One region of the Paenibacillus sp. Cedars genome, then DNA from elsewhere that is predicted to be linked to it. Evidence: riboswitches for the same ligand, from Rfam matches in the RefSeq annotation. Region 1 holds a riboswitch; each other region holds the start of a gene.
What was found. A riboswitch is a leader RNA that binds a small molecule or an ion and turns the genes downstream of it on or off. The one in region 1 is predicted to bind cyclic di-AMP.
Positions count from the first base shown of each region.

Region 2: it holds a riboswitch for cyclic di-AMP, as region 1 does, so the genes downstream of both, B9D94_RS13410 (universal stress protein) here and B9D94_RS00270 (C40 family peptidase) in region 1, are expected to answer to the same signal.
Region 3: it holds a riboswitch for cyclic di-AMP, as region 1 does, so the genes downstream of both, B9D94_RS26455 (hypothetical protein) here and B9D94_RS00270 (C40 family peptidase) in region 1, are expected to answer to the same signal.

Region 1 covers NZ_CP020864.1:49,968-56,925, forward strand. Annotated here, with positions in the region: gene B9D94_RS00250 (M56 family metallopeptidase) at 1-313, opposite strand, end outside; gene B9D94_RS00255 (BlaI/MecI/CopY family transcriptional regulator) at 310-741, opposite strand; gene B9D94_RS00260 (hypothetical protein) at 812-1,738, opposite strand; gene asnB (asparagine synthase (glutamine-hydrolyzing)) at 1,886-3,757, opposite strand; gene B9D94_RS00270 (C40 family peptidase) at 4,037-4,516, opposite strand; cyclic di-AMP (ydaO/yuaA leader) riboswitch at 4,521-4,653, opposite strand; gene B9D94_RS00275 (four-helix bundle copper-binding protein) at 5,014-5,343, opposite strand; gene B9D94_RS00280 (heavy metal translocating P-type ATPase) at 5,687-6,958, shown strand, end outside.
Region 2 covers NZ_CP020866.1:2,544,658-2,551,615, reverse strand. Annotated here, with positions in the region: gene B9D94_RS13435 (hypothetical protein) at 1-37, opposite strand, end outside; gene B9D94_RS13430 (fluoroquinolone export ABC transporter permease subunit) at 24-746, opposite strand; gene B9D94_RS13425 (ABC transporter ATP-binding protein) at 743-1,597, opposite strand; gene B9D94_RS13420 (TetR/AcrR family transcriptional regulator) at 1,594-2,226, opposite strand; gene B9D94_RS13415 (cation:proton antiporter) at 2,390-3,634, shown strand; cyclic di-AMP (ydaO/yuaA leader) riboswitch at 3,785-3,935, shown strand; gene B9D94_RS13410 (universal stress protein) at 4,072-4,740, shown strand; gene B9D94_RS13405 (TrkH family potassium uptake protein) at 4,762-6,171, shown strand; gene B9D94_RS31900 (transposase) at 6,280-6,633, shown strand; partial or broken gene B9D94_RS13400 (IS3 family transposase) at 6,573-6,958, shown strand, end outside.
Region 3 covers NZ_CP020866.1:5,440,985-5,447,942, forward strand. Annotated here, with positions in the region: gene kdpA (potassium-transporting ATPase subunit KdpA) at 1-532, opposite strand, end outside; gene B9D94_RS31985 (potassium-transporting ATPase subunit F) at 563-640, opposite strand; gene B9D94_RS26455 (hypothetical protein) at 790-1,200, opposite strand; cyclic di-AMP (ydaO/yuaA leader) riboswitch at 1,329-1,497, opposite strand; cyclic di-AMP (ydaO/yuaA leader) riboswitch at 2,049-2,220, shown strand; gene B9D94_RS26460 (hypothetical protein) at 2,346-2,810, shown strand; gene B9D94_RS26465 (proline dehydrogenase family protein) at 2,834-3,754, opposite strand; gene B9D94_RS26470 (YpjP family protein) at 4,199-4,957, shown strand; gene B9D94_RS31685 (hypothetical protein) at 5,179-5,508, shown strand; gene B9D94_RS26480 (serine hydrolase domain-containing protein) at 5,699-6,958, opposite strand, start outside.

The DNA.
Region 1 (6,958 bases):
GGTATACCGTTTGCTGGTGATCCGTATTATTTCTAAACGTCCGCATCCATTTCCAAGTCAAGAATAATTGTCTACCTGATCTGCCAACTAGTCGCACCACTGTATACAAAATGACAAGATTAAATAAAACTTTTATGATGTCATGCCCCAATGTGTCTTCCTGTATAGCGGTTAAGCAGTATTGTATTATATTCCAATTGAGTGGTACACCTAGCACTTGATGCGCAACATACCAACCCATTTGGATCAGCACAAATGAGCCCGTGAGTAACATGATTAAAAAAATCAGATTTGTTTTTACAGCCGATTTCATGATGAACTCCCGTGATTCATTTGGTTCAGTTTATCTTGTAGCTTAGAGATCAATTTAGGGTCTGCTTCATCCAATGCATCGATCATATGACCAACAACTAAATCTCCAAATTCACGGATTAGTCCTTGTGTAACCTCTTTAGTTTGTTCTGATAAGAATTGCTCTTTGGTTTGTATAGGTTCAAAGAACGTTAATCTTGCCCTACCGCTCCCCTTGGAGGTTTTTTTTAGCAGCCCCTTCTCAATCAATCGATTCATAACCGTCATTACCGTATTGAATGAAAGTGGTTCTTCTTCACTTACAATGGTTTGTACATCACGAATCGTTGTTTTTTTGGATGCCCACAGAATTTCCATGATTTTCGCTTCCAGCGGACCAAAAAATTGATTCAAACCTTGTTCATGCATGTTAAACTTTTTAATTTTCAATTTCCTCACCTCTGTAACTACAAATTGTAGTTACAATTAGAAGCACTGTCAATTGTAGAAGGCGAATTACTTATTTCGTTTTAGTCCATTTCTCGCCGCCGTTACTACTTTCATAAACGGAATAACGATCGGTTATAACAACGAGACGGTTGATGTCTTGCTTAGATGCTTTAATACCAAGTGGCATTTCCCCATTCAATTCTATGCCCATCGCCGTCCATGTTTTCAAATCCATTGATTTTTGGAATCCGCTTTCCGTCATAGTAACTATTTCTTTGTTAGGCAAAGTTATGACTTGATAAACCGGATCATTGGTCAGTTTGTTTTCTTGAACGGTTCCATTTTGTATATCATACCGTACAAGCCCCGTTTCCGTTGCAGCCAAAATGGATGATGGCGATCCAGTCATCATTGTAATAGAATATGCACCGGCAGGTAAACTTGTTACATTCGTCCACGTATTCCCACCATCCCTCGTTTCATACAGGTTATCACCCTCACCTGCTAACAATGTAAATAAATGATTCGGATCATCCGGGTCCATCGTTAAATAATGGGCATCGGGCTCATCGGGTTTTGCTTCATTAGGGAGTCCGTTTTCAATTGTCTGCCAAGTTTCCCCACCATCAACGGAACGTTTGACAAATCCATGTCCTGATACAAATATCCTTGTAGGATCAAACGGATCAATTTCAAGCCCCATGATATCATTCGTACGGAGTTCTGGGAGTGTTCTTTGAAATATATCGTCTTTCAGCTCATAAACACCTGTATGTGTCCCTACCCAGACCGTATCATTACTAGGCGAGTAGCTAAATACATGTGGATGAGTGTTAGAGTCAGCATTCAGTGTATCAAGCGTGGTATCATTCGATTTTTTCACATTTCCCCAAATAGCAAAACCAATCAAGACAATCATAACCACAGAAAATAATGATCCGATACCTAACGATATTCCCTTCCTTTTTTTCTTTGATTTCTTATCCGTCATCATCATTCTCCTAACTTGAGTATAGAATAACTCCTATTATAGTTGGTAAATGTGTAGATTTTGTGAGCCCTCGTTCTCTCAGACCATATAAGCCAAGAACCCATCAATTTAGAAAGGTAAAAAATGTGAGGTCCACCCCTCATTTATACTAATTTATATCACGAGTCTAACTGAATTTTCATGTATAAAGACCGAGTGCCACAAGGCAAAAATATAAATGGTCCATATTTTTCTTGAGTTGTCGACTCTCCCATTACGGTGTTCCTTTAATAGACCAACAACATGATCTATTTGAATCCATTCTTCAATACCACTTATAATGATTTGTTCGATCATGATATCTCCGATAGATCCCATAAGCCATTTCTTTAAAGGTACTGGAAAACCTAGCTTGGGACGATTCAGTACATGATTAGGCACAATGTCTTCCATCGCTTTACGAAGTACATATTTCGTTGTTTTATTTGTTACACGGTATGATGATGGTATTTTTCGAGCTATTTCAAACACTTCTTTGTCTAGAAATGGCACACGAACCTCTAAGGAATGTGCCATGCTCATTTTATCAGCCTTCATTAGAATATCGCCAGGTAACCAGAAGTTTAGATCGATTAATTGCATTCTGCTAATATCATCAAGGTCTTTCGAAATCTCATATATTTTACTGGTCAGTGCGGTTGTAGGCTCCCAATTCGCTTTCACATTTACCATTGAAGATAAGACAAGTCTTTTTTCTTGTTCGTTAAAGATCTTAGCATTCCCCAAAAATCGTTCTTCTAAAGGAGTTAAGCCTCTTTTCATATAGTTTTTGCCATAAAAATTGAAGGGAATTTGGTCTATAAATTGCTTGATGTTCTTTTTTAGGTTTGTAGGAATCCACGATAATGGCTTAAGTGAGGAGGGCTCTCTATAGATACGATATCCTCCAAACAGCTCGTCTGCACCTTCACCCGATAATGCGACAGTAATATGCTCCCTTGCCACTTGGGAAAGTCGATAGATCGCAATTGCAGACGGATCTGCTATGGGTTCATCCATATGCCACACAGCCTTGATTGTATCCTCAAAAAAACGATCAACCGATATCACTTCATCAAAATGATCTATACCCAGTTCAGTTGCCGTCTTTTTAGCGTATATATTTTCATTATGCTCGCCTTCAAATCCTACTGAGAAGGTTTTTATAGGCCCTCTCTTGCTAAGATAACTGGCAATCGATGTTGAGTCTATTCCACCAGATAAAAAACTCCCTATCGGCACATCACTCTGGGTATGAAGATTCACAGATTCATTAAGTTTATACCGGATCTCTTCAATGAATGTTTCAATTGGCCGATGTTCCGGTTCGAACTTAGCTTCCCAATATGCTTGTTTTTTTATATTTCCCCATTGATCGACAATCATATAGTGACCTGGCTCTAGCTTTTTTATTCCAGCAAACATTGTATCTGGTTGGGGCACATACTGTAATGTTAGATAATGGAACAGACTTTTTGAGTTAACGGCGGGTTTCAGACCATCCAAAGAAAGGATACTTTTAATTTCGGAGCCAAAGGCAAATTGAGTGTTATCCGTATAGTAATAGAATGGTTTTATTCCGAAATGATCACGAGCAGCAAATAATTGTTTTTTCCTCCGATCCCATATTGCAAATCCAAACATCCCACGCAATTTTTCTAAACAATGCTCCTGATACTCCTCATATAAATGGATGATGACTTCAGAATCTGTGTTCGTTTTAAACGTATGACCAAGCTCTTCAAGTTCTCTTTTTAATGTTTGATAATTATAAACCTCACCGTTAAAAACTAGCCAAAGGCTCTGATCTTCGTTGGAAATAGGCTGACTGCCGTGTTCCAAATCAAGGATCGACAAACGGGTAAATCCTAAAGCAATCCGATCTACCAACCTAATGCCCGTTTGATCGGGACCACGATGTTTGATTGCATCGGTCATTTTTCTTATTGCTGCCGTCGTTGGCAGAGAATTGTTTTCAAACATCAAAAGCCCTGTAATCCCACACATAGAAAAAGTCTTCCCTTCCGGATTTTTAACTACACATTGTAGTGTTTTAACAAAAAAATTGATCCTTGTTTAAAAACATCAAGAAATCAATAATATTATACACTACGAATTGTAGTTTATTTAATTTAACTAGTCAATTTTTCATTTTATGGTATTTCTATTGCAGATTAATGAAATTTGTTAAATTAATTTCTTAACAAGATTTAATTCACCTTAATATGGGATACAAAAAAACAAACCCATGGTTTTTACCAGGGCTTGTCTAATTACAAATTAGTACTAGTGCAATCCACTAACCATTTTTGTATAACTTTGTTTCGAGATTGTACGTCTTGCTGTAACGTATCGATCCTTATAGTATGATTCCGATAAATTACTAATCCTTACCCCCTTGCTACTGGAAGAATGAGCAAATTGCCCATTACCGATATAAATCCCTGCATGAGATATACCAGCACCACTTGTATTAAAGAATACCAAATCCCCAGGCTTGAGATTTTTCTTTGCAACTGGGGTACCCGTTTTTGCCTGAGCATTTGATGTCCGTGGCAGCTCCAAATTAAACTTATCAAAGATATACAAGATAAAACCAGAACAATCAAATCCACTCGATACAGAAGTTCCTCCCCACTTGTAAGGTGTACCTACGACTTGACTTACTTCTGTACGTAATTTGGATTGATCATCAGCAAACGCATTAGTCGCACCAGCTGATAATATGACAGCAGACCCTATTAATGAAATCATGAATTTCTTCAAACACATGCTCTCCCTTCGGATGCCTACGGAGTTAGCTAAGGGTTCGGTAGAAGGCTCCCTTTATTCCTTTTCAATCAAGAATAATTCACCCGGAATGGTTCCCCCGTTTTCAAAATGAAACTCGGCATTAAAAATTAATTTTTTGTAACCCTACATAATGTAGTACATTTTCGTATATGTTGTCAATCCCATCCTCTAAATCCATCATTTTTTTTATAAACAGTCGAGTTTCGTTCAAATTCACCCCATAAAGTACAATTATAAGGAGAAGTTTCGCTCTTATTGTATTATTCTTATATGAACACAGACTTCTTCTAAGTTAGTTATTAAATACATTATTGTAACCACTTCATTTTCAGTATAGCAGAAAAAACTGTTCAAGCAGACGTTGATCTGCTCTAACAGCTATCTCCAAGTCATATATAATTTTAGTTGTAACTTATAATCAATAAACCCTCCTTTCTCACAAGGAGGGTTTATTGATTATTGAGTCTGTTCTACGCTGCCATTGCTCTACAAGCCTCTGCACATCTAAAGCAAGCTTCTGCACATTCTTGACAGTGTTTTACATCATGCATTTTACATTCTGTGCCACATTCTTCACAAACATCGGCACAGATACTACAGATCTCACGCGCATAAACACTGTTCGTTGACATTGCATGCGCAGCAAAAGCACAAATATCAGCGCATTGTCGATCTAAACGAATACATTTTGTCATCATAGCTATATTCTCTTCATCAAGACAAGCGTTGTAACAATGATTACATGCCATCATACAACGTATGCATTCCTCGATACACTTTTGGTATTGTTCATGTGACATAGTCAATATCTCCTTTCGAATTTACGATTCAAGAATTTAGGATGCACAACACTTTTTATTTGATTCAAAAAATCAAATAATGTAATCACCTCGCTTTTCATACGATTTGTAACCTATTGTTAGGTTGACTATTATATAACCCGAAGTTATGTAGATTTTGTGAGGAAACTGAACAAATTTGAAAATGATGATTGTACATGAAGACTGAGCTTTGAATCCGTGATTACTTTACTATTTTAGGTTTAAATTAGTATTAATGGGTAACAATACTACGTAATGTAGTCCTAACAATCTTTTCTTATTACGGCATTAGACTAAATAATCTTATGAAGAGGTGAATTCAATGTATAAAAACTCCAAAAAGAGCGTGAAACATCAATTCACGAACAATCATATACACAAACACGATAGTGAGCATCATCATCAAGGGATGAAACACGACTACCATGACCATTCTGGATCACATCATAGTACCGGGCACCAACATAACGGCGGGGATAAACATGCCGGTCATCATGTAGATGACTTTAAAAAACGCTTTTATATTTGTTTAATTATTACGATTCCAATCATGGCTCTCTCGCCAATGATTCAGATGTTCATTGGGGTACATTGGCGGTTTCCATATGACACCGTTTTACTGTTTCTACTCTCCACTTTTGTCTTCTTTTATGGAGGTAAGCCTTTTTTAGTTGGTGCATATCGAGAACTAAAACAAAAGAGCCCGGGCATGATGACGTTAATATCACTTGCTATCGTTGTTGCTTACGTATACAGTTCATTAATTGTCATAGGATTGACGGATGTAGATTTCTTTTGGGAACTGGCAACCCTTATTGTTATTATGCTGCTGGGTCACTGGCTAGAAATGAAGTCTATTTTAGGTGCATCTAATGCCCTAGAGGAATTGGTCAAACTAATCCCTTCTGAAGCACATCTTATTACGGAAAATGGAGATATCAAAGAGGTAAGCGTGTCAGAGTTAAGCCCAGAGCAAACAATATTAATTAAACCTGGAGAGCGAATCCCTGTAGATGGAATCATTGTGAAAGGACAATCATCACTCGATGAATCCATGCTTACAGGGGAGTCCGTCCCGGTCATCAAGAATCCTGGAGATAAACTCATTGGAGGTGCTGTTAACGGTGAAGGAGCATTAACCGTAACGGTTACCAATAGTGGTGAAAAGGGTTACTTATCTCAAGTTATTTCACTCGTTAAAGAAGCTCAAGAATCTAAATCTAAAACTCAAAACTTATCCGATCGCGCGGCAAAATGGTTATTTTATGTAGCTTTAGGTGCAGGTTTAATAACCCTAATCGTATGGCTTTCATTAGGTTACGGCTTTAACTTCGCAATAGAGCGCATGGTGACTGTGATGATTATTGCCTGTCCACACGCTTTGGGTTTGGCCGTACCTCTTGTTGTATCAACCACTACCTCGATAGCAGCGAAAAAAGGCTTATTGATACGTAACCGTACTGCCTTTGAAGAAGCTCGAAAATTGAACGCTGTCGTATTTGATAAAACAGGAACACTAACTCAAGGTAAATTTGGAATAACCGATATTTTACCGGCATCGGGATATACAGAGACGGAAATTTTAACCCTCGTT
Region 2 (6,958 bases), on a different replicon from region 1:
GAAGATCCTTCATAATGAGGAATTTATATTTCTCCATGTACGGCCCCTCCCTCGCCTATCCGCATCAGCACATGTCGAGTATAGGAACGGTATGCCCAGAAGTAAGCAGCAATGTTCCAGAGCGATAAAAGACATACGGAGAATAGAACACTGCCAGCAGATAAGCCGTCACCAGGGGAAACAAGTAAGCGGAGTGTTCCTTCAGTCGGAAGGAACATAAACAGGTCAGTATGCCACAATTGAAGGAAACCAAACAAGGGAAGCACGAGTGGTATCGCGTAGACTTGTGCCATCAGAATAAAGCCGTTAATGGTCCGCTGGCGTGCCGCAATCCCAATCGACAACAAGGTCATGAAGGTTGAGGTTAAGACAATACCTGTAGAAAAAGCAAACGGTGAATCGGGAATGGTACCGGTTGCCATATGAATGACCCATCCTGCCGCAAGAGATAACAGCGACAGCGAGAATGCTTTTGCCAGTAAATAATCCCGTAAGTGTACCGGCGCTACAAACAGCGGGTCGTGAACGCCTTGATCTCTCTCCAGCAGGACCATACCACCTGCCATGATAAGTCCCAGGGCAGCCGGATCGCTGAAGGTTAGCACGATGGCGGTTATCTCCTGATATGTCTCAGGAACGAATCGAAGCAGAATCCAGTAACAGATACAGACGAATATATAAACGTAATAAAAGCCATGGCGCCACTGGAAACGTAGATCAAAAAGAAAAAGGGTTAGCCCTCTCATGAAAGCTGCCTCCCTGTCACCTCAATAAAAATTTGTTCAAGGGATGCTTCTTGCGAATGAATAGTCTCAGGTGGGAACTCCTGTATAAGCCTCAGAAATCGGTCATTCCGACCCATATCATCTAGAGGAAATGTAGCCTCTTCTAACTCACTGTCCTTCCGGTATTCAACTCGCACCAGCCTTCTTCCATTCCGGAGTTTCAATTCCCTTGGCGAATCAACCAACTTGATCTCGCCGTCGACGATAAATGCAACCCGATCGCACAACTCTTCTGCTGCTTGCATATTGTGCGTTGTTATGAGAACCGTCTTTCCTGCCGCTTTTTTCGCGAGGATCAATTCCTTTATTCGTTTCGCATTCACGGGGTCCAATCCGGAGGTAGGCTCATCCAGAAAGAGGATATCCGGATCATGCATTAACGCCCTGCAGAAATTCAGCCTCATCTTCATCCCTTTGGAAAGGTGTGAAACCATCATATTGGCTGCATCTGACAAATCAACTTGTTCAAGCAATCTCAATGGATCCTCCGTATTCCCCTTGTAAAGAGATCGAAAAAGTTTTAAATTTTCGAGAACCGAAAATTTGTTGTAGAAGTTAGGAAATTCAAAGGCTACACCGATTCGCTCGTAATATTCCGGACCGATTTCCTTAATTTCGTTTCCCATTACCTTTATGCTCCCACGATATCCCTTCAGAACACCGATCAGCAGCTTCTGCGTTGTGCTTTTACCTGCACCAGACGGGCCGAGAAATCCAAAGATTTCTCCAGACCGTATGACAAAATCAAGTCCCTGCAGGGTCGGCTCTTTACGATTGGGATAAGTGAAATGAAGCCCGCTTACTTCGATCACAATCCCTCACCTCCTTGTGCCCCTTTGGACACTGCGAGCATACCGGCAGATAATAACTCTACCAACAATTCGATCGTAGCTGTAAATGGTGCTTCTCCAATCTCTTTTCTGTGCAGCGTAAGAAATGCCAAGGATCTGATCATGCCCACGATGGATTCGGGTGCCGTACCATTCAAAATGCCGGCTTTCTGCCAAGCTGCAATCACTGGCAGGAGCGCATCCTGATCCTCGGTAAAGTTACGATCCAGCAGTTCCTTCGGTAATTTCCTGAACAACAGCTCCATCTCCCCCCGATCCATCATCTGCCGAAGCAGCGGGCTCTCATCCATCATCCTTAATGAATACAAGAGAAACCGTTTGATGCTATCCTGGCTGCTGACCTGTTCTGGAGGAAATAAGTCTAGAACCGCACTGCGGATTCGATCCTCCTCTTCCAGAATCAGTTCATAATACAATTCCTCTTTCGATCCGAAGAACATGTAAAACGAGCCTTGGGCAATGCCGACCGCCTTCGTTAATTCTTCAACACTCGTTTTACGGAGACCAGACCTTTCGAAATGCTGACGTGCCTCCATCAGCAGTTTTTCTCGAATCCACTTGCGTTCTTCGTCAGAGAATTTTTTTGGCATATCGTATTTCACATCCTTAATCAGCATAGAAATGATTCTGTGATTAATTTTATTTTATATTCATAAAATACGCCCTCTTTTTCCCATTTGTCAATATATTTGTTGTTTGGAGGTCATTAAGTTACAATAACTGGAGATTATCTTCTTTAAGGAGGGGGGCTCTATGCATCATTTTAATGAGATATTCGTTCAATTGTTAATTCTACTAGCGGTTTCGATGGGGGTTATCGCGTTAGCCAAAAAAATGAATCAGCCCTACTCTATTGCTCTTGTTATCGTAGGTCTGCTGCTTGGATTGATCCACGTGCCGGTGCTGGATGAAGCCGAATCTTTCATCACCCAATCGAATGTGTTTCAAGCGATCATTATTTCCCTGTTCCTGCCAATCCTTCTCGGGGATGCTACGCTAAAGCTTCCATTCTCGCATCTTCGTGAACAAGGCAAGCCGGTGCTTGCCCTTGCTTTTGGCGGCACCTTGCTCTCTTTCCTTCTTATTGCTCTTGCCATGTACGGGCTTATGGGATTACCTTTAGTCGTTGCATTTACCTTTGCGGCTTTAATGAGCGCCACAGATCCGATCAGTGTCATCTCCATCTTCAAGTCTTTAGGCGTACCGAAGAAAATCGTGACGATTATTGAAGGGGAATCGTTGTTTAATGACGGAATTGCCGTTGTGTTGTTTCAGATCTCCTCCGTTTATTTACTTACATATATGGAAATGGGCTGGGCGGGAGCAGGCAGCGGCCTATTGCTCTTTCTCAAGTTCAGTGTCGGCGGTATCGCAGTTGGAGGCTTGCTTGGGTATCTATTCTCACAGCTCATTCGCTTCTATGACGATTATCCGTTGGAGATTGCGTTCTCAATGCTCCTCTTCTTCGGAAGTTTCTTTATCGCCGAGCATTTCCATGTATCCGGTGTGATTGCCGTCGTCGTGGGCGGCTTGATTTTCGGCAGTTACGGAGCGCGCATCGGGATGTCGGAGACGACCAAGATGAACATTAATTCGTTCTGGGACGTCATCACGTTGATTGCAAATTCATTGATATTCCTGATGATCGGTCTCGAAATCAAACATATTAACTTCGCAGACAAATGGGCGTTAATCGGTGCCGCCATTCTGATCGTTCTCATCGGTAGGACTGTGGCCGTCTACGCGAGCCTGTACTTCCTGAGACCCTTCCCTTCATCATGGAAGATGGTTTTGAATTGGGGAGGGTTAAAGGGCAGCTTATCCATCGCACTCGCCTTAAGTTTGCCTTCAACCTTCGCCGGCCGCGACGATATACTCGTGCTCACGTTTAGTGTTGTCCTTTTCTCACTTCTCGTGCAGGGGTTAACCATCAAACCATTGGTTAAGAAGTTTGGATTAGCTAACCCCGTGAAGGAAAAAGACGGTACGGATATGTAAGTAACCTTCGTGTAATCAAATAATAACTTGAAACGAGTATATACAAAACAGAGATTGAATTCTACCTCAACCCATGAATGACATTCATTGCCCATGGCAGACTGTTTACTTTTAGCTTATTTTAGCATAATATTTATTACAATAAATTTTATACGCATTACGCTTAATCCTCTATGAGGAACGGGGGAACCAACAAAAGCTGCTTAAGCTTTAGGGGTGAATTCTTTCTGATGAAGAAGGAACGGGAACTCTCAATCCCGAATCCGACAGCTAACCTCGTCAGCGTCTTGGGAGAGAACACTCTTCTACTTTGACTTGTCCAAAATTCGTACAGCCAAGGTCTGGAAGCAGATATATCTCTGCAACCAGGCCTTTTTAATTTAAGCTAATGTGGTAATTACCGTCTACTGAAGAATAAGAAAGGAATGATTTATCTGTTGAACAACGAAAAAATACTGGTATGCGTGTATTATGGTCCGAACGGCGAACGCCTCATCCGCCGAGGCGGTGAATTAGCCAATCTGCTTCAGTGTCCCCTGTTTGTGTTGAGCGTTATACCCTTACGTGAGAATGAGCTTGATCAGACACAAGAAAGGTATATGGCTGAGTGGCAAATGAAATGCGACGAATATGGGGCGACCTTTATCGTCAAACCAAACAAAGATCGCAAGGCTTCCGAAATCATAGCAGAAACTGCCAAGAACCTTCATATTACCCAACTCATCATCGGGCAGTCTGGACAAACACGATGGCAAGAAATTACGCGCGGGTCGTTTGTCAACGAACTCCTAAACCAGATTGGCGAAACGGATCTGCACATCGTGGCAGTTCAGAGGATGGATGAACAAATTACTGACACCCATGAACGAGGGATTCGAGTCGCCGTTTTCAAAGAGGGTCCTCATTATATAATCGGTAATAAGGAATCCGGGGGCAACCCTGTAGCCAGCGGACTATTTTTCAAAGAGTTGAATACCGATTTTGACACCGGTTTGCTAAAAATAAAAACAGATCAAGAAGTCCAATATCTAAAAATAAGTCACGGAAAAGTAATAGACTCGTCTTTATTCCAAAACAGAGAAATGTATGCCAAGGACGAAGATTAATAAGAAATGGGAGTGGAATTTGTGAGAAGACCCTCTATAAATTCAAACGATCGAAATACACAACATTCCGCTCCTGGCAAAATGGAGTTGTTCATCAACAAGCTTAAGAAAAAGATGAGCCCTCCTCAACTCATCATGCTTGTTTTTTTCACATTGATATTAATCGGAGCCGCATTGCTGGCGCTTCCCCACTCTTCCTCCACCGGAAGTTCAGTTGGTCTGCTGGATGCATTATTTACGGCCACGTCAGCAATATGCGTAAACGGACTCGTTGTCTTGGATACCGGCAGCGTGTTTTCAACTTTTGGACAAGTCATCATTATGATGTTGATCCAAATTGGCGGACTTGGCTTTATGACCTTTGGTGTCATGGTCGCCATTGTTTTGGGGAAAAGGATTGGCTTGAAACAACGGCTCATCATCCAGCAAACCACCTATTCAACTTCGGCACAAGGTTTGGTTAAATTGTCAATGTACATGGTACTTATCGCTTTCGCATTTGAAGCACTGGCAACGATTGTTCTAACACTTCGTTGGCAATCGGATTTTGGATGGGGGCAGGCGGCCTATTACGCCCTTTTCCATTCCGTTTCCGCATTCAACAATGCCGGTTTCGCCCTGTGGTCTGACAGCCTGACACCCTTCGTTGGCGATCCGATCGTCAATATTACGATTGTCCTGTTATTTATCATTGGAGGTCTCGGCTATATCGTCATTGTGGATGTATTCCAAAAACGTTCATGGAAAAAACTTTCGCTTCACTCCAAGGTTGTTCTGGTCGGGACAGGAACGCTGTCCCTGCTCGGTTTTCTATTTATATACTTTATGGAGAGCTGGAATCCGTCAACCTTTGGCCAATTGAGTGGGAGCGAACAAGTACTGGCTGCTTTTTTTCAAGGCATAACGCCACGAAGCTCGGGGTTTAATACGATTGATATCGGCAGTATGCTGGCAGCTTCTCAGTTCTTCATTATTATTCTGATGTTCATTGGTGCTGCTTCCGGAGGGACAGGCGGCGGTATTAAGATCAATACACTTGTTGTACTCATATTAGCTACGATCCAAACCTTTCGCGGGGGTGGTCAAATCCATGCCTTCAAGCGCAAAATAGCAGGCGAAACCGTTATGCGCGCACTGGCCGTTGTCATGAGTTCTCTGGTGGTTGTGCTGGGAGTTTCCCTATTGCTGACCATTTCAGAAGGAATGCTGGAAGAACATTTTTTGGAAGTGCTGTTTGAAGCGACATCCGCTTTCAGCACTACTGGATTGTCGATGGGATTGACAAGCGAATTATCTCCCGTGGGGAAATTCATTGTAACCATAACGATGTTTGCCGGACGGCTGGGTCCCTTGACACTGGCTTACGCATTGGCTCAGAAAAAGCGTTCATCCAAAATTGGCTACGCGGAAGATCATATTTTGATTGGATAAGACGAGATAATAAAAAAGCCGCGATTTGGTATTATCCCCTCAAAGTAGACACTCGAAAAAAGCCTCATGTTATCATGAGAATCGAGCGAACTTGGAGGGGGTATTTTTATGGCTAAAAAGGGACAAGTTTTTCAATCGTATACGGAGGAGTTCAAATTAAGAGCAGTTCAATGCTACCTCGAGGGATCTATGAGCTATCAAGCTGTAGCAGACAAGCTGGGAATACGAAGTTGTACACAACTTAAAACGTGGGTGAGAAAATATCGAGATGGAGAGGTATTCGATACGCGTAAAGGCTCTGGTAGTCCCATGAAAGGACGCCCTCGCACGACGTTCTCAAGTATCGAAGAAGAACGAGATTATCTAAAAGCGCAGGTAGATTATTTAAAAAAGCGGTATCCCAATCTGTTAAAGGAGACAGCCTTAGTCGACAGCAAAACTATGAAATCATCGAAGAATTGAGGGACCAACACGGCGTTACAAGGTTGTTAGCTGTTGTGGGAGTGCCTAGAGCCAGTTACTACAAGTGGCGGTCAATGCGCCTTTATCGTAGTAGCCAAAAAGAAGGCCTGGATCAAGAGATCAAAGAACACATGATGGCTACTCACTTGGCTCATCCATATTTCGGTTATCCTCGAATGGTAACGGCTTTGTGGGAAGCTGGTTACCGTGTGAATCACAAAAAGGTATGGCGTTTGATGAAAGAGCTGTCGATTCAGTCTGTGATTCGAAAGAAACGAAAATTATCTAGTTATACACCATCCGTGGTGTACCCTAACCGACTCAA
Region 3 (6,958 bases), on a different replicon from region 1:
ATACCCGGATATGAGCCTTCACAAAGTCCTCGAAGAAGTTGCCGACGGTTGTCCCCTTACTGGTCACTGCCCGGATAAAAGCGATGGCCACGCACAGCCCGGTCGCCGCCGATGTAAACATCATCATCGTAATGACAGCCATCTGCGCAAAATAGGATAGCCCCGACTCTCCGCTGTAATGCTGCAGATTCGTATTGGTCATAAAGCTGATGATCGTATTGAATGACAAGGTTGATTCCATATTATCGATTCCGTTCGGGTTGAACGGCAGTACCTTTTGCAGCCGCAGAATCAGGTAGCCTGAAGCTACCAGTATGATATTCGTAATGACAAAGCTGAGAGCATACCCTTTCCAGGTCATCCCCTTGCGGTCTTTCAAGCCAATCAGTGCAAATATCGGCTTCTCTGCCCAGGAGAACCATTTATCGGTTCGGTTATCTTCATTGCGAAATACCTGATATAGATAGGTTCCGAGCGGCTTAACCAGCAGCAGCAGAACCAGAATAACGATGGCAATTTGTATAATGCCCATGACGAGTGCCTTCCTCCTTCAGCGGTTCCCCTAGAATTTTTCAGGGTGAACCAGCGCATAAATCAAATACAGAAAAATAAAGAGCGTACATACCAATAATATGATCACAGCTGATCAGCCTCCGGTTCTGAAACCACGCGTCCACACCAGGACATAAACAGCATGAACAGTCCGTAGGTCCCTCCTAATATGAGCACCATATAAAAATCCTGCATAATCCAATCCTCCACGAACCGTATTTGGCATTAAATCTGCAACTAGCTGACAATGGACGAAATCAGGAAAGATACCTGATGATGGTTCGTATGAAGCACCACATCGGCGCCCAGTCCCTTATATATCAACCGCGGATTGCTGGAGTGGGTAATGACGTAAATCGACTTTGTTGTCCATGTCCGGCAAATCCGCAAATAGCGGCAGCACAGATTCAAGCTGCTTTCGAACAGAAACACCTTGCTGACGGGAAACTCGGGAATGATCCAGGTTGACTCGTCTCTGGTATCAATCAGAATAATGTCTTTGCAGCCCAGTTCCATCATCCTCTCCTGCTCGGCCCGATTGTTGGCTATAGCTGCAAACGAAATGTGTTTGTACATCAACTGGCGGATAAATTCCTCCCCGGCCTTATTCGGGGCGGATACCAAGATGAAATCCTGCGGTTTCTCCATGTGTTTCTCCTCCTAAGTTTCAGAAAGAGAAGGCAACAAAAAGAAGCCTGCGGGAGGAGAAGAACTCTTCCCGCAGGCTTCTTATTCATCCACGGTGAAATACACCGTGGCTAAAGTCCACGACAATCGTTGCCTCTCTCGATACGCTTACGAGGTTAGCTGACGGATTCGGGCGTGAGAGTCGCCCTACCCATAGACCGTTATCTTGTCTATGGGATTCACCCCTGAGAGATCAAGTTCATCTCCCGACTGGTTCCCCCGTTCCTTTTCCATTCAAGGACTCAGCGAAAATTGAAAACGAGTAGCATGTTATTCAATTAGCTATTGACTTATATTCCAAGCCTGGCAGAACTGTACAGCCGTCAGAGTCAAGCCGTGAGAGTCGCTTGACCCTGAGCCTCTGGAAGACCCATGGTGCCTTCGCCGAGGTTCTCATTCATAAAGGAGCACCGCAGCTCTCACACTGCCTTGTATCCTTATGAATCTTATCGACCGGCTGCCGCTGTGCCCTGCTCTTGGAATCATCCGTCAATTCATAGTTCGTATCATACGTCCGGCCGTGCGGGATGTAAATGAGCTCAGAAACACGTGTGGCTGAATGTGGAACAAGATCTAACCAGTATATCTTCATTATCTCTCGAATACTGCTCCATACTATGTATTTCTCTTGTTTTCTCGAATTTATCGCAATCCATCGAGATACTGAGATTTTGCCATGATAATAGATGACAATACCAAATGTACACGTTTTCTTTTACGGATTTCATCGATTTTCGGAATGTATGCGTCAAATACGGTCATTTACTTTTGGCTGCCTCCGGCGTATGATTCATCCATCTATTCGCAACACACGTTATACGCTGAGCTCCCGACAGATCGGGAGACGGGGGAACCAATATCACCGATAGGACTTCTGTTGGTGAATGGGGTGAATCCGCGATGCCTGACCAGGCATTGTGGTAGGGCGCTCTCAAGCCCGAATCCGACAGCTAACCTCGTAGGCGTATTGAGAGAGAACACGATCCAGCCAAGCTAAAGCGGCCGCTTCATCGGCTGCTAACCGGAAAAAGGCCTGGAGAGCGGGGTTTCTCTGCTCACCAGGCCTTTTTGTCTTGCATATAACATCTTATAAGGGAGCGTAGATCATGACGAAACTCATCGAATTCGAAGCACAGGCAACAGCCATCCAAACAGCGCCAACAATATGTGAAGAGCCCATCCGCTATATGGAAATGTTCCGTTTCGACTGGGGCTCGGCTGAACGCTTTATCCCCTGGAGCGATCGAAGCTGGAACTGCGGCTTGTTCAAAATCAGCTGCGGAGAAGCAGCCGGTTATGCGGAATATGCCCTGCCGAGCACGAGAGAATTCGCAGATCTGGTCCGCTGGGCATCTGTATTTGCAAGGCTGCGGGGCATGCCCGTGACTGAGGCCATACGCTATGCTCAGCAGCAGCAGCAATGGGGATCCGCTCGGATGCTGCTCGCCGTATCGGCGTTAGCCGATCTGGAGACGAACCTGCACCAGCATGTAACTCGCGAACGCCTAGGCAGCCTCCCGCTGGAGCGGTCCTTCCTGATGGATTGCTCGCAAGCTTATTATTTCTTTTAAGGTAAGGGCGGTGTTCACACCCCTCACTTGAACATATTTTTCAGCACCATCATGAGGTTAGCCGGTTTCTCCGCCAGCCGCCGGGTGAAGTACGGGTACCACATCGTCCCGTAGGGCATATAACAACGGATGCGATAGCCATCCTCTGCAAGCGCAGCCTGATCGTTCATTCGCAGCCCGTACAGCATCTGAAATTCGAAATCCTCTTTCTCTATGCGGCTCTGCTCGGCAAACACCTTGACCCAGTCGATGATATTGTCATCGTGCGTGGCAATCGCAGTGTACGCTCCCTGATCGAAATGCATTTTGATCAATTTTTTATAGTTATCGATCACTTCGCGTTTCTGCTGAAAGGCAATGGTTCCGGGCTCTTTATATGCCCCCTTTACCAGGCGCAGATTGACCCCCGCCTCCATCAGGCTTCGCACGTCTTCCTCCGTGCGGAACAAGTAGGCCTGCATCACGGTGCCCACATTGGGCAGCCCCTCCTTATGGAGCCGCAGCGTCATATCGATTGTCGCCTGGGTATATGGCGAATCCTCCATATCCAGACGCACGAAATTGCGAAACTCTTTCGCCTTTTTCACCACCGACCTGATATTCTCGTAAGCCTTCTCAAGGTCCAGTGCCATGCCCATCTGCGTCGGTTTCAATGACACATTTGACTGCACTCCCCGCTGTGCGATTCCCTCCACAAGCTTCAAATATTCCTCGCGGTATTCGGCCGCTTCGTCCAGCGTCGTAATGCCCTCCCCCAGATGATCCAGCGTGACGAGAATGCCCTTCGCATTGAGCCTCTCGATTTCATCCAAGGCCTCATCCAGCGTATTGCCGGCAATGAATCGGCCTGCCAATTTCCTTCCGTATTTGATCGACAGCCACTTCACGAGTTTATTGCCGGACACCGTCAGGATCACTTTACGGTAAAGCTCGGTTCCGTCCATGCATGCGCCCCCTTTGTAAGGTAAACCAAATGCACCCTCTACCTTAACTCATATGCAAAAATCATGACGGCATGCAGGAAGACATACATATCACGCAGGCAATGGCCGTGTCGGAGCGATTCTGGCTTTCCGGCATGCAAAGAAACCTCTCCATTACGATAGTGGAGAGGTTTCTTTGCAATGCCGAAGATTCTTTTATTGAGCATTTTAAAATCATTATAGTTCCGATTGATTTTTCGATTTGCAGACAATTGAAGTAGAAAAGTTCGCCATATGTAAAAGAGATAACTGTAAATATTATAATATACCATTTTTACTATTATAAATTCATAATCACACTATTTTTTTAGAGAAAACACAACTTTTTTTCATTTGTTAAATTTTAGGATTTTAATATATATTATTCGTGTTAATTATAAAAAATAACAGTAAGGGGTTGATTTTTTGAGTTTTTGGGGAGTAATTAAAAAAGTAGCCGCTTTTTTGGCTTTGGTAATGTTATTAAATACGGTATTTGCAGCAATTACTGTATCCGCGCTTCCTGCACATAGCGAACTGCAAAAGACTCAAGAGGAATTAAAACTATCAGAAAGCGAGATTCAAGAACTTCTATTATTTATTCAAGAACATTCTACAAGCATAGAGGAAGCAATCCAAACAGACAACAATTTAAAATTAAAAATGGAGGAATACGACGAGTACAGCAAAGAATTTGCCTTGATACTTGCTTTTGCAGATATAGCAAATAGTCAGACCTCAACGATTAGTCACTTGTCAGATCCCAGTATTCAGAGTGAAATTTCACCGGCGATTTGGCCTATTGTTTGGGCGGTTGTTGCTGCTATAATAAAAGCAGCTGTAAAAAAGAAGATGGGAAAGAAAATCCAGCAGCAACTCGGTGATCGTTTCGAAAGAGAAGTTTGGCCTCAAATAGAGCCAGGAATTAAAGCGCAATATGAAAGATATGGTTATACTAGAAACAAAGGACCTGAGTTACCTTCCGCACCGAACGGGATTAATCAGGGCGAGCAAATTATTTCTTTATTTGGTCAAGATGGTACAGAATATTTGAGACTAGATGTCTTTACTTCCCAATCAAGAAATCATACTCGGTGGCACTATCATACAAAAGATGATTGGCCTGATCATAAAGGAAATATTGATTTATACCATAATTCACTTCCAAAGTGGGGTTCAGAGTAAAGTTGCATAAGAGACGATTTCTATTAACGTTTGGTCGAAATTTAGACCATAGTAATATCGACTACTTGGTAAAAAGCCGATTATCCAGGTATAAGGGCGGAATCCAGAAAGATTATTTTAATACCGTTCTTAAAAAGGGCGCCGAAGTTATTCTAAACTACCAGATTATCGATACGAATTTTGATCGAATATCGTCCAGGTATTATTTGGACGACTTTCATTTGACGGAAGCTCAAAAGAACGGCTTCCTGCTTTCATTAAACAAGCTGAAAGGCACCCATGTCTGGTGCGATCCTAGGATTCAAGGTCATGCGTTCTGTGTAGTGGGTGATATTGAGTTCAGTTTTTATGTGTATCGGTCACTTGAAGGCCAGGAATACCGCTTTCCTCAATACTACAATCATGACGGTAACGCTGATATTATTGTACATTCTCAGCTGCCTAAAATGCCCGAAGAAGAACAATATTTGTGCTTTCCGACTGATTGGAGCCTAGAGGTCAAAGATGAAATAACGATCAAATGGATACAGAAGCTGATTACTTGTAGTTAACGATACTCTAAACCCAGCCGACTCGAACCAAGAAGGTATAAGAATATACTGAAAAAGCTGAACTAGCATCATCTAGTTCAGCTTTTTACATAATTTCAGTCTGTAAAAGGCCAGGTTGATTAAAACTTTAGCCCATTGTCTGATGACGACCACATCATATCCGTTTGGAGAAAAGCAAAAATTACATGTTCTACACCTTGGCCTTGCCGTTAATCTCCCGGACCACCTTGCCCTGAAACGATTGGTTCATCCAGTAAGCGAGATGAATCCCCTCCTCATCGAAGGTACAATCCGTGGTTAAATAGAACGGCGTCTCCGTCAACCGGATCGTCAGTCTCAGCGTCTGGTCGTTCCAGGTCATGGAGGCGGCATAGTCGTTATCCTCGAGCATAATCAACTTCGTGGTTCCTGACTTCCACTCATTGCGGCCAAAGGCAATCGAATTCGTGCCGTCTTCCCCCGCAAGCTCCATTACAGCGCCATCTTCTTCGAACCGAATGGAGATCGAATGCAGCTTATCCTCATTCTCCTCCAGCTCATACACAATTCCGGTAATGTCCTGCTCGATCGGGGAACGCGCTTCTTCCCTTGGGGGATCCAGCTTGAGCTCTTGCAGCACTCCGGCAAGAGAGGACTCGGCCCCCGTGTCAGCCGGCAGCTTATCAGGTCCCATGGCAGGCAGCAGATGCTCCCATACCACGTCCAGCACTTCCTGCATGTCCCCAAGGCCGGAGGTAATGGCGATGACCGCATCCTGCTCCGGCAGCACGACGCAGAACTGGCCGAATGCGCCATCACCTCGATATCCTCCATGACGGCACATCCAGAATTGATAACCGTAGCCTTCGGTCCAATCCGATGTGGAGTCCGCAGGTCCGTTGGATATCTGCTTCGAGGTTGCCTCTTCGATCCAGTCTTCCGGAATCAGGCGGCGGCCTTCCCACACCCCCTTCTGAAGGTAGAGCTGGCCAAACTTGGCGATATCCTCGGTCTTCACCTTAAGCCCCCATCCACCGGTATTGATTCCCTTCGGACAGCTTTCCCAGGTGGCTCCATGTATGCCAAGCGGTTCGAACAGACGGGGCTGCAGATAATCCAGCAGCGTGATGCCGGTTACCTTCTGCAGAATAGCCGAGAGCATGTAAGTCGCTGCGCTGTTATAGACAAAATGGGTTCCAGGTTCATGCTCGACTGCTTGTTTGAAAAAATCATCTACCCAGATATCGGACTGCATGGCAGGCTCCTGGGCATGCCCCGTTCCCATAATAAGCAAATCGCGTATCGTCATCGCGGACAGATTTGGAGAAGGTTCCTCCGGCGTATTTTCCGGAAAGAATCCGATCACCTGATCCTCCAGCGTGACCCGGCCTTCCTGGGCCAGAAGTCCAATCGCGGTAGAGGTGAAACTTTTGCTTAACGAGAAGAGCATGTGCGGCTTGTCCGCCTGATA